Regions from separate parts of the Anoxynatronum sibiricum genome, predicted to be linked through region 2. Evidence: riboswitches for the same ligand, from Rfam matches in the RefSeq annotation. Region 2 holds a riboswitch; each other region holds the start of a gene.
The links. A riboswitch is a leader RNA that binds a small molecule or an ion and turns the genes downstream of it on or off. The one in region 2 is predicted to bind cyclic di-GMP.
Positions count from the first base shown of each region.

Region 1: another riboswitch for cyclic di-GMP. It lies ahead of AAIG11_RS12495 (LPXTG cell wall anchor domain-containing protein); the one in region 2 lies ahead of AAIG11_RS05300 (NlpC/P60 family protein).
Region 3: another riboswitch for cyclic di-GMP. It lies ahead of AAIG11_RS12055 (hypothetical protein); the one in region 2 lies ahead of AAIG11_RS05300 (NlpC/P60 family protein).

Region 1 is NZ_JBCITM010000013.1:85,441-89,620, reverse strand. Features, by position in the region: gene AAIG11_RS12500 (aldehyde dehydrogenase family protein) at 1-985, shown strand, start outside; cyclic di-GMP riboswitch class I at 1,362-1,454, shown strand; gene AAIG11_RS12495 (LPXTG cell wall anchor domain-containing protein) at 1,613-3,787, shown strand; gene AAIG11_RS12490 (hypothetical protein) at 3,832-3,969, shown strand; gene AAIG11_RS12485 (class D sortase) at 4,001-4,180, shown strand, end outside.
Region 2 is NZ_JBCITM010000004.1:21,004-25,183, reverse strand. Features, by position in the region: gene AAIG11_RS05310 (Gfo/Idh/MocA family protein) at 1-552, shown strand, start outside; gene AAIG11_RS05305 (cupin domain-containing protein) at 539-1,186, shown strand; gene AAIG11_RS05300 (NlpC/P60 family protein) at 1,273-2,322, opposite strand; cyclic di-GMP riboswitch class I at 2,398-2,472, opposite strand; partial or broken gene msrB (peptide-methionine (R)-S-oxide reductase MsrB) at 3,063-3,488, shown strand; gene AAIG11_RS05290 (methyl-accepting chemotaxis protein) at 3,574-4,180, opposite strand, start outside.
Region 3 is NZ_JBCITM010000012.1:95,679-99,858, reverse strand. Features, by position in the region: gene AAIG11_RS12070 (aminotransferase family protein) at 1-949, opposite strand, end outside; gene AAIG11_RS12065 (DUF3870 domain-containing protein) at 1,173-1,634, opposite strand; gene AAIG11_RS12060 (hypothetical protein) at 1,792-1,995, opposite strand; gene AAIG11_RS12055 (hypothetical protein) at 1,992-2,201, opposite strand; cyclic di-GMP riboswitch class I at 2,359-2,463, opposite strand; gene AAIG11_RS12050 (pseudouridine-5'-phosphate glycosidase) at 2,614-3,561, opposite strand; gene AAIG11_RS12045 (carbohydrate kinase family protein) at 3,686-4,180, opposite strand, start outside.

The DNA of each region.
Region 1 (4,180 bases), on a different contig from region 2:
GATTTTGTCTATGTATAAAGTGGCATACGGTCTTGCAACAGGTAATACTGTTGTCTTAAAGCCTGCTAGCGAAACTCCGGTGATAGGTTTGAAAATAGCAGAGGTTTTCGAAAAAGCAGATATTCCTGCAGGTGTACTTAACGTCATTACAGGGCCGGGAAGCGTTTTAGGTGATGCACTTATTGACGATAAGCGTTGTTCCTTTGTTGCCATTACCGGTGAAACCAAAACAGGAAAGCATGTGGCTCAAAGAGCTGCATCCAATTTGAAGGAATACTATCTTGAAATGGGCGGCAAGAACCCGCTTGTTGTTCTTGCTGATGCAGATATTGATTATGCTGTTAAAGTTGCGGCATTCAGTGCCTATCTTCACCAGGGAGAGATCTGTATGTCGGCAGACCGTCTCATTGTGGAGAAGCCTGTTGTGGAAGAGTTTACCAAGAAACTGGTTGAACTGGCTTCTTCATTAACAGTTGGAGACCCAAATGTCCCATCAACATTTATTGGGCCAATCATTAGTGACAAACAAGTAAATATCATTAATGATCAAGTTCAGGATGCTTTGGCAAAAGGAGCAAAACTTCTCACAGGCGGCACATACGAAGGACGACTGTTTAAACCTACGCTTCTTGCAAATATTACAAAGGATATGAAGATATACTATGACGAAACATTTGGTCCTGTTGCTTCAATTATCCCTGTAAATGATGTGCAGGAAGCCTTGGAAGTCGCAAATGATACTCAATATGGGCTTTCCGCAGGCCTGATTACCAATGATTATGAAAAAGCGTTGTTCCTTGCTGAAAACATTGATGCAGGTATGGTTCATGTAAATGGCAGCTCTGTGGACGCAGATGCAGCATGTCCATTTGGTGGAACGAAAGAAAGTGGTCAGGGCAGAGAAGGCGGTGCATACTCGATACAAGAGCTCACAGAAGTAAAGTGGGTTACAATGGCAAAACGCAAAAAACAATATCCTATTTAACTATAACTAAAACATACGCAGATATTCCAGACTGAAGGCAAAGTCATCAAAACCACATAACAGGATGAAAAAAGGGAAATTTCTTTGAGAATCATAAAGGAATTTCTCTTTTTATGTCGTAGGATACAGATAAATCAATGGATAGAAGGTTTAAGGGAGGATATCTGAACAAGCATGAATCACCGCTTAACGCGGCACATTCGCCAGCAATCTGGCAAGTTGAGCAAGAAAAAGATGAACCTCAGGGGTTGCAGACGAAAAAATGACAAACGTCCTAAATGTTGAAAACAGAAGGAAAATTCAGGCATTTTATACAAAACACTGTTTAGATTCATGGGAGAGAGGTATCATTAAATTAAAGATAATGATAATTAATATCAAAACAAGGCAAACCATTCGAAAGGATGGGACGCAAAGTCAAGAGTCTAACACACCGGTATTCAGGTGTCACGATCGTCCGGCTGCCAAGATAATTTTTGGCAGTTTTTTTATTTTCAAAAAAGGCTGATGTCAAGGGGGTCGATATAAAGGTGAAAAATCGAAGAAGTGACTCAGGGGTTCTGGTGACTGAAAACCATTGAGAGAAGAGTGATCACATCTTTGTGACCTGCGAGAGGAGTGAGTCGTATGAGAAGCAGACAAAAAATCAGAAAAAAAGGCATAAGGCAATTATTCGTTTGGATCGTCGTTATACTGGTAGCCTTTTATGGATTTATTCCCAGTATGGGCGTGGGTTTTGTATTTGCTGATTCGGTGCCCGAGGAAGCGGTGGCAGAAGAATCAAATGAAGCAGCTGGCGATGAGAGCAATGCGCAGGACAATGAAGATAATGAAGCATCTGCGGAAGAACCGGACAATTCCGGCGAATCGACAGAAGCAGATGAATCTGATGTCGATGATGACACCATTCAGGAAGAATCATCAGTGGATGAAAAAGAAGCAGTTAATGAAGAACTCGCTGATGAAGGAACTGACAATGATGGTGCAAGCGAAGAAACACATGAAGAAGCAAACGAAGAAGAAACTGCCGATCATGACACTGGGGAAGAATCCACAGATGAAACCACTGGTGATAACGGAGTAGAACAGGAAGAAGAGGAAGAGCTTGAAAATGTCGATGAAGTTCCTGTTCCCTTGGGCGGTGTACAGCAAGTGATCATGGAAGAAGTTCGTGTTGAGCTCCACAGTCCTCACAGAAATGCAGCCAGCACTGAATTTGAGAATGACTCTGATTGTGGTGGGCTGACAGATCCGGTTGTATGGCATTTCGTGGCCAATCAGCTTCAGGGGGATGAAGGACCCCTAATGCTGGAAGCAACTTTTCAGAATGCCGGCACCAAAATGGTTGTTGGACAGTCTGTTGGAAACGGTAAAGTACAACACTTCTTTGTGGGCACACCGGAACACGACGTGCTGGTGGACGCATTTCTGGTAGTCCCAGCAGGCAGCAGTGGTGCCAAACTGGTACTCAGCCATGTTTGCCTTGAAAATGACATTGAACCCGATTGTATCATGGTTCCCCTGGATGCCGTCATCTACATCGATAGCATTCAGCTTAACCAGCCTTACAGCAATCAGTATTTTACAGTGACATGGCTGGACAACAATCGTGTGGAAATCACCGTCAATGAGGGTTACTGCATTGGGTTCCATCTTACCAGTTACCAGTACCCGCCTGGAACCGACGTGCAACACAATGGTGAACCTTATGAAGTGCAAAGCTGGTTCGATGATGATCACCATTTATTTGAAGGACCTGAAACCATTATTTTAGAGGTGGAAACCCCTCGCGACTGCGAACCTGTTCAAATCGATCTTTACACCTATCGACTGGTGGAAGGCGAATGGGAACCGGGTTTGGTGGAAATACCGCCGCATCATGGCGAAGCCTTTGAAAGCACGCAGCGCCTCCACAGTGCACGGGTAGTGTTGCCTGAAACACCCTGCGAAGAGGAACCGCCGACAGTGACTGTTGAAAAGCGAGTGATCGATGAAAATGACAATGTCGTTGAAAGTGATGAACAGGTATTTGAGTTTGAAGTCAGACTGACAGAAATGGATATGGTATCCATTCTTGAAGAAGTGCAAGATGAAGAAGAGTTTCCAAAATCATTTGATGACCTGAGCCAACTCAATGATGTCATGGTGGAAGGATTGGATTTTGGAGCATATATCCTTGAAGAAATAAATGTACCTGATGGTTACCAGCTGGTGGGATACCAGATTGGTGAAAGCATCTGGCTGCTTGGAGAAGATGACGGTGTTGATGAGGGAATCATCTTCTTTATCAATCCAGGGATGGAAAACATGACGATTATTATCATCAATCGATTGATTCCGGAAGACCCGGAAGATCCGGAAGACCCGGAAGATCCGGAAGACCCGGAAGACCCCGTTGATGACCCTGATGACCCGGCAGACCCGGAAGACCCGGAAGACCCGGAAGACCCGGAAGATCCGGAAGACCCGGAAGACCCGGAAGACCCGGAAGACCCGGAAGACCCGGAAGACCCGGAAGACCCGGAAGACCCCGCTGATGACCCTGATGACCCGGCAGATGATCCTGACGAGCCAGTGGTTGTTCTGACAGAAACAGTGACAATTGACGATCCTGCGATTCCTTTGGCAGCCCCGGTAGTTCCCCAGTCCGATCCTGACGAAGTGATTGTACTGGATGAAGTGATTCCCCTTGGAGTCCCGGTGCTTCCACAGACTGGCGAAGGGAATCCAGCCTACTACTATATTGCAGGTATATTGCTGGCGGCAGTAGGTTTTCTTTTCCGAAAAAATGCAGAAGTGTAGCAGCATTGCAGTTTGTATGGAGAAAAGATGTAAATGATATGTGAATGGCCGGAAAAGATAGACAAAAGAGAGAATGGGTATACAATAAAGGAGAGATGCAACTGATCTCTCCTTTTTCGTCGCAAGGTGGAAAAGCTGATTTGGCAGTACTTGAAGAGTCATTAATGCCACGCATAGCGTGAATCGAATGTTTCAAATCGGGGAGGGGTGACCATGCGCAAGTTTTCCACTATTTTGATCGTCGCCGGACTGATGATCGCGCTTTATCCGGCAGTCAATCGTTATATTGAACAGCGGGAAGAAGCCAGACTGATGGCTGAGCTGGAGGAACAACTGACTCAGCTGGAGCTGGAACGGGAAACGGTGGAAGCATATCAGGGACTGCAGGAGATG
Region 2 (4,180 bases):
CAGCTCAAAGAAGGCTTGATGACATCGCTTTCAAACACTTCTCCCTCTAAGCAAGCGCCCGAGGATTTATCTCTCACTGGTGAAGAAACCCCGCTGCCTTTGCCCCTTGCTTCCAAACCAGCTCCCCAGGTAATTCGGATTGATTCTGAGGACGCCGCCTGTGTTCACCTGCGTTTCGAGAACGGGGCCATTGGCTCCATGGTGCTTTCTGAGGTTTCCCAGGGGCGTATGAATCACCTGACCATGGAAATAACCGGTACACACCGGAATCTCTGGTGGAATTCAGAAGAGCCGGGAAAGCTTCACCAGGCGGAAAAAGGCAGCGGCATTCAAACAGAGGTGATGGCCTTTGGAGGCGGTTTCACCGACAGCTTCACCCGTCTTTTTCAGGAAGTATATACCGACATTCGTACCGGAAAGAAACCCGATGCTTCCGGGAACGCCAGCTATCCCACCTTTCGGGAGGCTGCGAGAATTGTTGCCCTGTCCAATGCCATTGAAGCCAGTGCCAATGAAGCAGGAAAGTGGGTGACTGTCCATGAACCCTTCTGATGAAATCAGTACCACCCCGCAGCACCGTCTTGTTTCCACCCCTGCGTTCACTGCCGAAGATCTCATTCATCTGCTGAACCTGGAGCCGCTGGAAGGCGAGGGTGGCATGTACCGAAATAACTACACTTCGACAGAAACCCTGCCCCTCCACTGTCTCCCTCTCCGGTTTCGCTCAAAACCGTCTCAGGTCGAAGGCGGGTCAGGCGAGTCGTCAAAAAGCAGCGTTTCAGAAAATACGCCGGCAGCAGAGCGCCCCTTTGGCACCGCCATTTATTACCTCCTCACCGCCGACAGCTTTTCCCATTTCCACCAGCTGAAAGCTGATGAGGTCTACCATTTTTATCTGGGTGACCCCGTGGAACTGTGCCAGCTTCACGAAGACGGTTCAAGTTCTGTGACCCTTCTGGGAAATCAGCTTTTTGAAGGGATGGCCTTACAGCAGGTGGTCCCCGCCGGCATCTGGCAGGGGCTTCGCCTGAAGCCCGGCGGCTCCTGGGCCCTGCTGGGCACCACCATGGCACCGGGGTATCATCCCGCTGATTACACCATCGGCAGCCGTGAGGCACTGATCCAGAGATGGCCGGATCATGCCGAAATAATCCGGGCCCTGACGGGAGAACTTGTCTACAGGTAAAGATGTATTCTTAAAGAAGTATTAAAAAACAGCCAGTCGGCTTGCTCCTTTTGAGCAGACAACTGGCTGTTTCTTGATGTTAGATGTTATAAAATACGGGCCGCTCCATACTGCCGGGGGCCCCAGTAAGAGGGGTCGTCCACCTGGTCGAAAGAAACCGTTCTTCCTGAAGAAGGCGCGTGAATGAATTCATTGTTGCCTACGTAAATTCCCACATGGGAGGGTCCTGACTGATATCCCTGAAAAAAGACCAGGTCTCCCGGTTCCAGTTCATCCATGGAAATCTTCTCCGTCGCCCGATACATAGCCGCACTGCTGCGGGGCAGTGAAATGCCGTGCTGTCCCAGTACGTAAGTGACAAAGCCAGAACAGTCGAAACCTGCAGGTGTGCTGCCGCCCCTCCGGTAAGGAATTCCCTGCAGCTCCAGCGCTGTTTCCAGAATGCTTTCCCGGAGTTTTTCCGCTTCTGCCTCTTGGGTTTCCATGTAACGTGCCGCCGCTGCTTTCATTTCTTCCACCCGGCTCATGGCCCCATCTCCCAGTGATTTGGTCAGCATCACCGATGCCTCCGCCCGGGTGACTTCATTGGCCGGTCTGAACTCACCACTAGGGTAACCGGAAAGCCACCCCTTGGCAACTGCCTGATGCACGTAAGGCTGGTTCGTTTCTTTCACAGCTTCCATATCCGAAAAAACGGTCAAAGGATCCGCCGGCTGTTCCAGCCCCTCTTCTCCTGCAGTTCTCACCAAAATTCGGGCAGCTTCTTCTCTGGTAATGGAAGCATTCATCTCCATCACCGCGGCTTCTCCTGAAGCAATGGCTCCCAACGCTTCTGCTTTGCGCATGTAATTCATTGCCCAGTGTTCCCCCGATGCCGGCATAATGTCATCATGGCGCGCCTTAACGGCCAGCACAATGAACTCAGCCTTGCTGATGGTCTCGTTGGGCTTAAAGGTGCTGTCACTGTATCCCCTGACCACATCCAGACTGGATAGAGTCATCACATAACCGGCATGCCAGTCAGTCGGCCTGATATCTGAAAATGTCATCTCCGGCATTGCCCACGCCTGCAGGCCTCCACTTGTCAAGACACTCAGTGTCACTCCCAAAATAACTCCCGCCACTTTCCTCCGCACATTTCCACTCCCGTTTCCTCATTGATTTCCAATCCGCCAACAACCGAATAGCTGCAAAAAAACAAAAAAACATTCATCGGTAACTGGCTGCCTTGAATAGGCCCTGTAGCTTTGCGTCCTGCAGTTTCCTGCAGTTTGCCTTTTCCTGAATATTTTAAGGTCGTCTCTTTATAGTAGGTGGCTAAATTCACATTCAATCCTCTTGCAGTATATCACAGGGCCTTTGTTATGTAAACCGACGTTTGTCTTTCTTTTTTTGCCCAATAGTCCTACAAAACAGCTGTCTCCAGGTCATTTGTCCCTTTTTCAAGGGGTTTTATGGTGGTTATTTAGTGGTTTTTTTGTAGCAAACCCTTCGTTATCCTGTCTGTTTTGACATTTTTTATTTGAGAATCATTCTCCTGGGTATAAATACAATGTATTATGTATCCTGAAAGAAACCGCCTGCGGCGGTCTTTCAGTTGACTTGCATTAACCAACCCCGAATCGTCATTACAGGCTTTGAAAGCCCCTAATGGCTTTACCCAGATTTGATGGAGGTGATCACTTTGTATGTATTTCATTCCCGCCGTTTATCCCTTTTAGGTGTGCTTTTGTTGATGACCTTACTGTTCTGGCGCTTTCAGCGTCAACAAGACCCTGCCGCAGAAATAGCAGGGGTTGCGAGTGTCGTTGTACCGCCACCACCTGTCGTTTATTTCAGCACCGATCAGTGGCAAGGATTTGAAAAGCCCTCAGATGACCAGCTGAAAGCATCGCTGACTCCTCTGCAATATGAAGTAACTCAGCATAAAGGAACTGAACGGCCTTTTCAAAATGAATTCTGGAACCATAAGGAAGCAGGTATCTATGTGGATGTGGTTTCCGGCGAGCCGCTTTTCAGCTCACTTGATAAATATGACTCAGGATCAGGGTGGCCCAGCTTTACCCGTCCTTTAGTGCCTGAATTGATTGTGGAGGAACATGACAGCAGCTTTGGCATGAAGCGCATCGAAATTCGGAGCCTGCACGGCGAATCCCATTTGGGTCATGTTTTTCCCGACGGACCTCCACCCACCGGGCTTCGTTATTGTACCAACTCTGCTGCCTTTCGGTTTATACCAGTAGATGAGCTTGAAAACGAAGGTTACGGCGAATTTCTTGCCACCTTCTCCTCAAAAGAATGAGTAAAAGCAGCCGGTCTTTAGTTAACCGGCTGCTTTTACTTTGGACAAGGGAAATCATCCCTTGTCCTTCACTATTCTATCCGTTTTACAGCTTGAACTGAAGAATTGCCTGATTCATTTCATCTGCCAGCTCTGACAGGGCATGACTCGCCTGGGCAATTTCATCCATGGCTGCCGTCTGCTCTTCCACCGAAGCCGAAGCTTCTTCTGTACCCGCTGCATTTTCTTGAGAAATTGCTGACAGGTTTTCCACCACTGCAATGATTTCCTGCTTTTTTCTTTCCATTTCCCTGCCTGACACATCCAACTCCTCAATCACCTTTTGCACCTTCAAAACTGATTGATTGATCTTGTCAAATTTTTCCTGCGTTTCATGAATCCCCTTTGATTGCTCTTCATTGATGACAGCCACTTGCTCCATGTTTTTGACAGCTGTGTTTGTCTTATCGTTCAATGTCAAAATGATCGCTTCGATTTCATTCGTGAACAAGCTGGACTGCTCTGCCAACTTTCGTATTTCTTCTGCCACCACCGCAAATCCTCTTCCTGCTTCTCCTGCCCTTGCAGATTCAATGGCAGCATTGAGTGCCAGTAAGTTTGTTTGTTCGGCGATGCTCTTGATCATTCCACTGGCTTTTTTAATGTCCGCCGAACTGTTGTTGGTTTCCACAATGACCTGAGCTATTTCCTCG
Region 3 (4,180 bases), on a different contig from region 2:
TGCTGGCGTAGGTATGGCCGTGAATAAAATTACCGGAACCTTTTACCATGATGGTGTCAAATATTTCTTCGTTGCAGACGGCGGCTCCAATGGGTGTATAGCCTGAGCTCATGCCTTTGGCACAGGTGATGATGTCAGGCACCACCTGGTAGTGGTCGGAGGCAAAATGTTTACCCGTACGGCCAAATCCCGCCATGACCTCATCCATAATCAGCAGCACATCGTATTTGGTGCAGATCTCACGTACCATATCAAAATAGATTTTGTCAGGATGAACTCCCGGTATGGCCGACCCCACCACAGGTTCTGTAATAAAGGCAGCAACAGATGCCGCACCCTGCTTCAGAATTTCTGTTTCCAGCGCCTGGGCTGCCAGCCGGCTGGTTTCTTCCAGGGTGGCTGCATTCCAGGGATTGCGGTAATGGTAAAACTGAGGGATCTTGGGAAAATCAATGAGCATGGGCTCATAAATCTGCCGGCGTCCCGGAATACCGGTCATGGAAAGGGCGCCAAGGGTATTGCCATGGAAGGAGTTCCATTTGGTGATCACCTTCCATTTGGGACTGTCTTTACCATCCCGCTCCACAAAGTACTGGCGGGCCATTTTAATGGCGGTTTCTGTCGATTCCGAACCGCCGGAGACAAAATAGACGTGGTTCAAATCTCCCGGCGTCCATTGGCACACTTTTTCAGCGCATTTTTCAATGGTGTCCACCGTCCACCGGGACAGATGAGTAAAGGCCACCCGCTCCATTTGTTCTTTGGCGAAGGCTGCCACTTCTTTGTTGCCGTGGCCAATATTGGCGACGGCAGATCCTGAACAGGCATCAATGTACCGCCTGCCATCCTCACCCACAAGGTATACACCTTCTCCCCGTTCAATTCGGGGATACTTCCAGTTCTGGTTTCGATAAAACACATGGTTCTTTGGCGCTTTGTTCTGACTCATGCATTTTCCCCCTTTCTGATGCTTCGTCTAACCATGAAAAAGGTTCATAAAGACGACAAAAAATCCAGCAGAACAGGTTCTGGTGGCTGCTGCCCATTGAATAGGGTGACAACAGCGTAAACCAGATCCTGTATTACTGGATTTCACTCACTTTTCCATGATGGGGTGATCATCATGGATGTCAGTAAAGCAGCAGATCAGGCGATCTTATTCAGTTCTTATTTCAGGATTCTTTGTCGTTTAATACCGGTTCTGTGGACTGCCCGGAGTTTTTCCACTGAAAGTACCGCTCAATGGAGCCTTTGACGGCCACACAGACAGCTTTTTGAGCCAACCCATGGTAACGGCTTCGTATCAGCTCCACAATGGCCTCTGATTCCTCTTCGTGGACATTATGGCCCTGCAGCACTGCTTTCAGAAACTCTCGGGCTTCCCGGGTGAGCAGCGTGCAGGAAACATCCAGAATTTCACCGGTTTCCTGGTGGATAATGAGTCCAATCCCCACCACACGATGCATGGTTGCCGCCGGAATTTCGCCCGGCAGTTTGGCGTAAGAAATGAAGTAGACCGTCTCTTTTGGATAGGAGTTCATTTGCTTCACCACCGTTGCGAAATATTCGAAAGATTCTTGTTTAAAATTATACACATCTTCACATGATATTTCAATAGAAGAAAACGTTTTCATTTCAATATTGCCCTGAAAACGTTTGTATTGCAAGGAAAAAGGCAAAAAAAACAGGAATAATCCGAAAACGGTTAATCCTGACGATTCTTTCATTCTTTTTTTTAAGGTGCTTTTGACGCAATGTGGTTATTTTTGCAGAAAACAGCCTCAGCCCGAGTCATTGTGCCCCGATTTGCATCGATTCAAGTTGTTCCACTTCCACCGGCACGCAGGTAACCCCCCGACGTACCAGCACTGAAACTTTGTCCTGGGTTAACCGGGTGCCTTTGGTTAATAAGAGTAAACCCACATCATTATAAAGATCTTCTGATAAAACCATGCTGCCGTCACATTTGTCAATGGGAATCCGTTCTTTTTTCATGCATTGTTCCTCCTCCATGAGCTCTCCCTGCTGTCCATTTCGCGAACGGGAATTCTGTCAATCCCCATTGCTGCCAGTGTTATTTTTAATCCCGGTGTCAGATGCGTTCCTGCCGGCACAATCACCACGCCAAAAGGGTTCATCAAGTGTTCGGCTAAGCACATATTCTCATCACACGCAGCTGTTTTCAATATCCGTGTTCCCATGATCCAGTTCTCCTTATCTCATCTTTGATGGTATCAGAACCAGCATCTGTCAATGAAGTATATGCAAAGGTTTTCCCTGGAGATGTGCAAAAAGCGACCCGTAGTGAAAACGGGTCGCCGGATGTGACTCATATCATTGGTGGCACTGCCACCAGTCCCAGGCAACCCGACGATCATATTCCCCTCCCCTGGTTCATTGGCTGGGAACGTAGACTCGTGGCTTTGCGTCACCGCCTTTCGGACGGTTTTGCCATTTTCAGACTATTGAACTCAACTCCAACTTTTTATAATTGGTGCCGGAGTCCTATCTTATGTCAACATTATACCATGGGTTTGTTCCTTTTGTAAAGGTTTTCGTCCAACAATTGTGAATTTCCGCTCATTTTAATGGGCTCTCTGCATACTGGTTGCTTTATTCGGCAGCCTGCGTCTCCAGTGACGCATAGGCCGCTGCCAGGTGAGCCGCCACCCGGGCATTATGATACACCAGCTGCTTGTTTGCTGCCAGACTTTTACCTTCAGTTGCCCTGTGCAGCCAGGCGAGAATGAAAGGCGTGATTTCTTTTCCCCGAACACCCTGTGCCTCAGCAGCTTCAACTGCTTCGTCGATACTCTTGCCGATGAGCACCGGATCCATTTCATATGCTTCTGGAATGGGGTTGGCCACCACCATCCCACCCTTTAAGCCCAACCGCCATTTCAGCTGCATGGCCCGGGCGATTTCCTTCACATCCTCGACACAGTCGTCCACTCCATAGCCGCTGTCCCGCACATAAAATCCTGGAAATGCTTGGGTTTGATAGCCAACCACCGGCACACCGTGAGTTTCCAGCACTTCAAGGGTGAGTCCGATATCCAGGATTGACTTGGCACCGGCGCAAACCACTGCCACCGGGGTTTGTGCCAGCTCCATCAGATCTGCAGAAACATCAAAGGTTTCCGAGGCTCCCCGGTGAACCCCGCCAATACCCCCCGTGGCAAATACCCGAATGCCTGCCAGACTGGCACCGATCATGGTGGTGGCCACAGTGGTGGCACCATCCAGTTCTTTGGCCACAATCATGGGCAAGTCCCGGCGGCTCACTTTTCGAATACTGCTGTTTTTCCCCATATAGGTCAGTTCATCTGCGTTCAGTCCCACACGAATTTTTCCACCAATAACGGCGATGGTGGCCGGCGTAGCACCTTCCTGACGGATCATCGTTTCAGAAGTCTGCGCACTTTCAATGTTTTCGGGATAAGACATGCCATGGGTGATAATGGTGGACTCCAGAGCCACCACCGGTTTGCCCTGCTGAAGCGCTTCTTTCACTTCCGGTGCAATGACCAGCCGATCTTTTAATAGCTGATTCGATTCCATTTTCATCAATCTCCTTTGATCGTTCCTGAAAACAGCTGTTGCGTCAGCTGCCTTTCATGGATTTTTTTACCTTCACACCGGCTTGCATGAAGTTGAATTCCCCCTCATGCAATCGGCTGCTGCTTTATGTGGCCTTCGTTGTCAGCTTGTCTTTAAGGGCGTTGACTGTCTCCACAGACATGTCTTCGCTGACGGTGTGCCTGCTTAAAAGGGCCACTGCCGACGCCCGCACTGCAAATCTTGCAGTGGCTGCCATGGACCAGCCCTGAAGGTCACCATAAACCACGGCGGCCGTAAAGGCATCCCCTGCACCTGTGGCATTTACCGGCTGCAGGGGAATAGCGGGTGTCATGCCCTGCAGTGCTTCATCAGCATAATACACCCCCTGCTCTCCCAGGGTAATGAACAACTTTTTCACACCTTTGTTCAGCAGGCGGCGGGATGCTTCTTCCAAATCAGTCTTGCCGCTGATGGTCATCCCTGCCAGGTATCCCGCTTCCAGGCGATTCATTTTGATACAATGGAACTGGCCTGTGAGCATTTCCATCCGTCGGCATTTTCCGATGGAGACGGGATCAAGATAAATGCGTTTTTCAGGCCACCGACCCACCAGCCATGC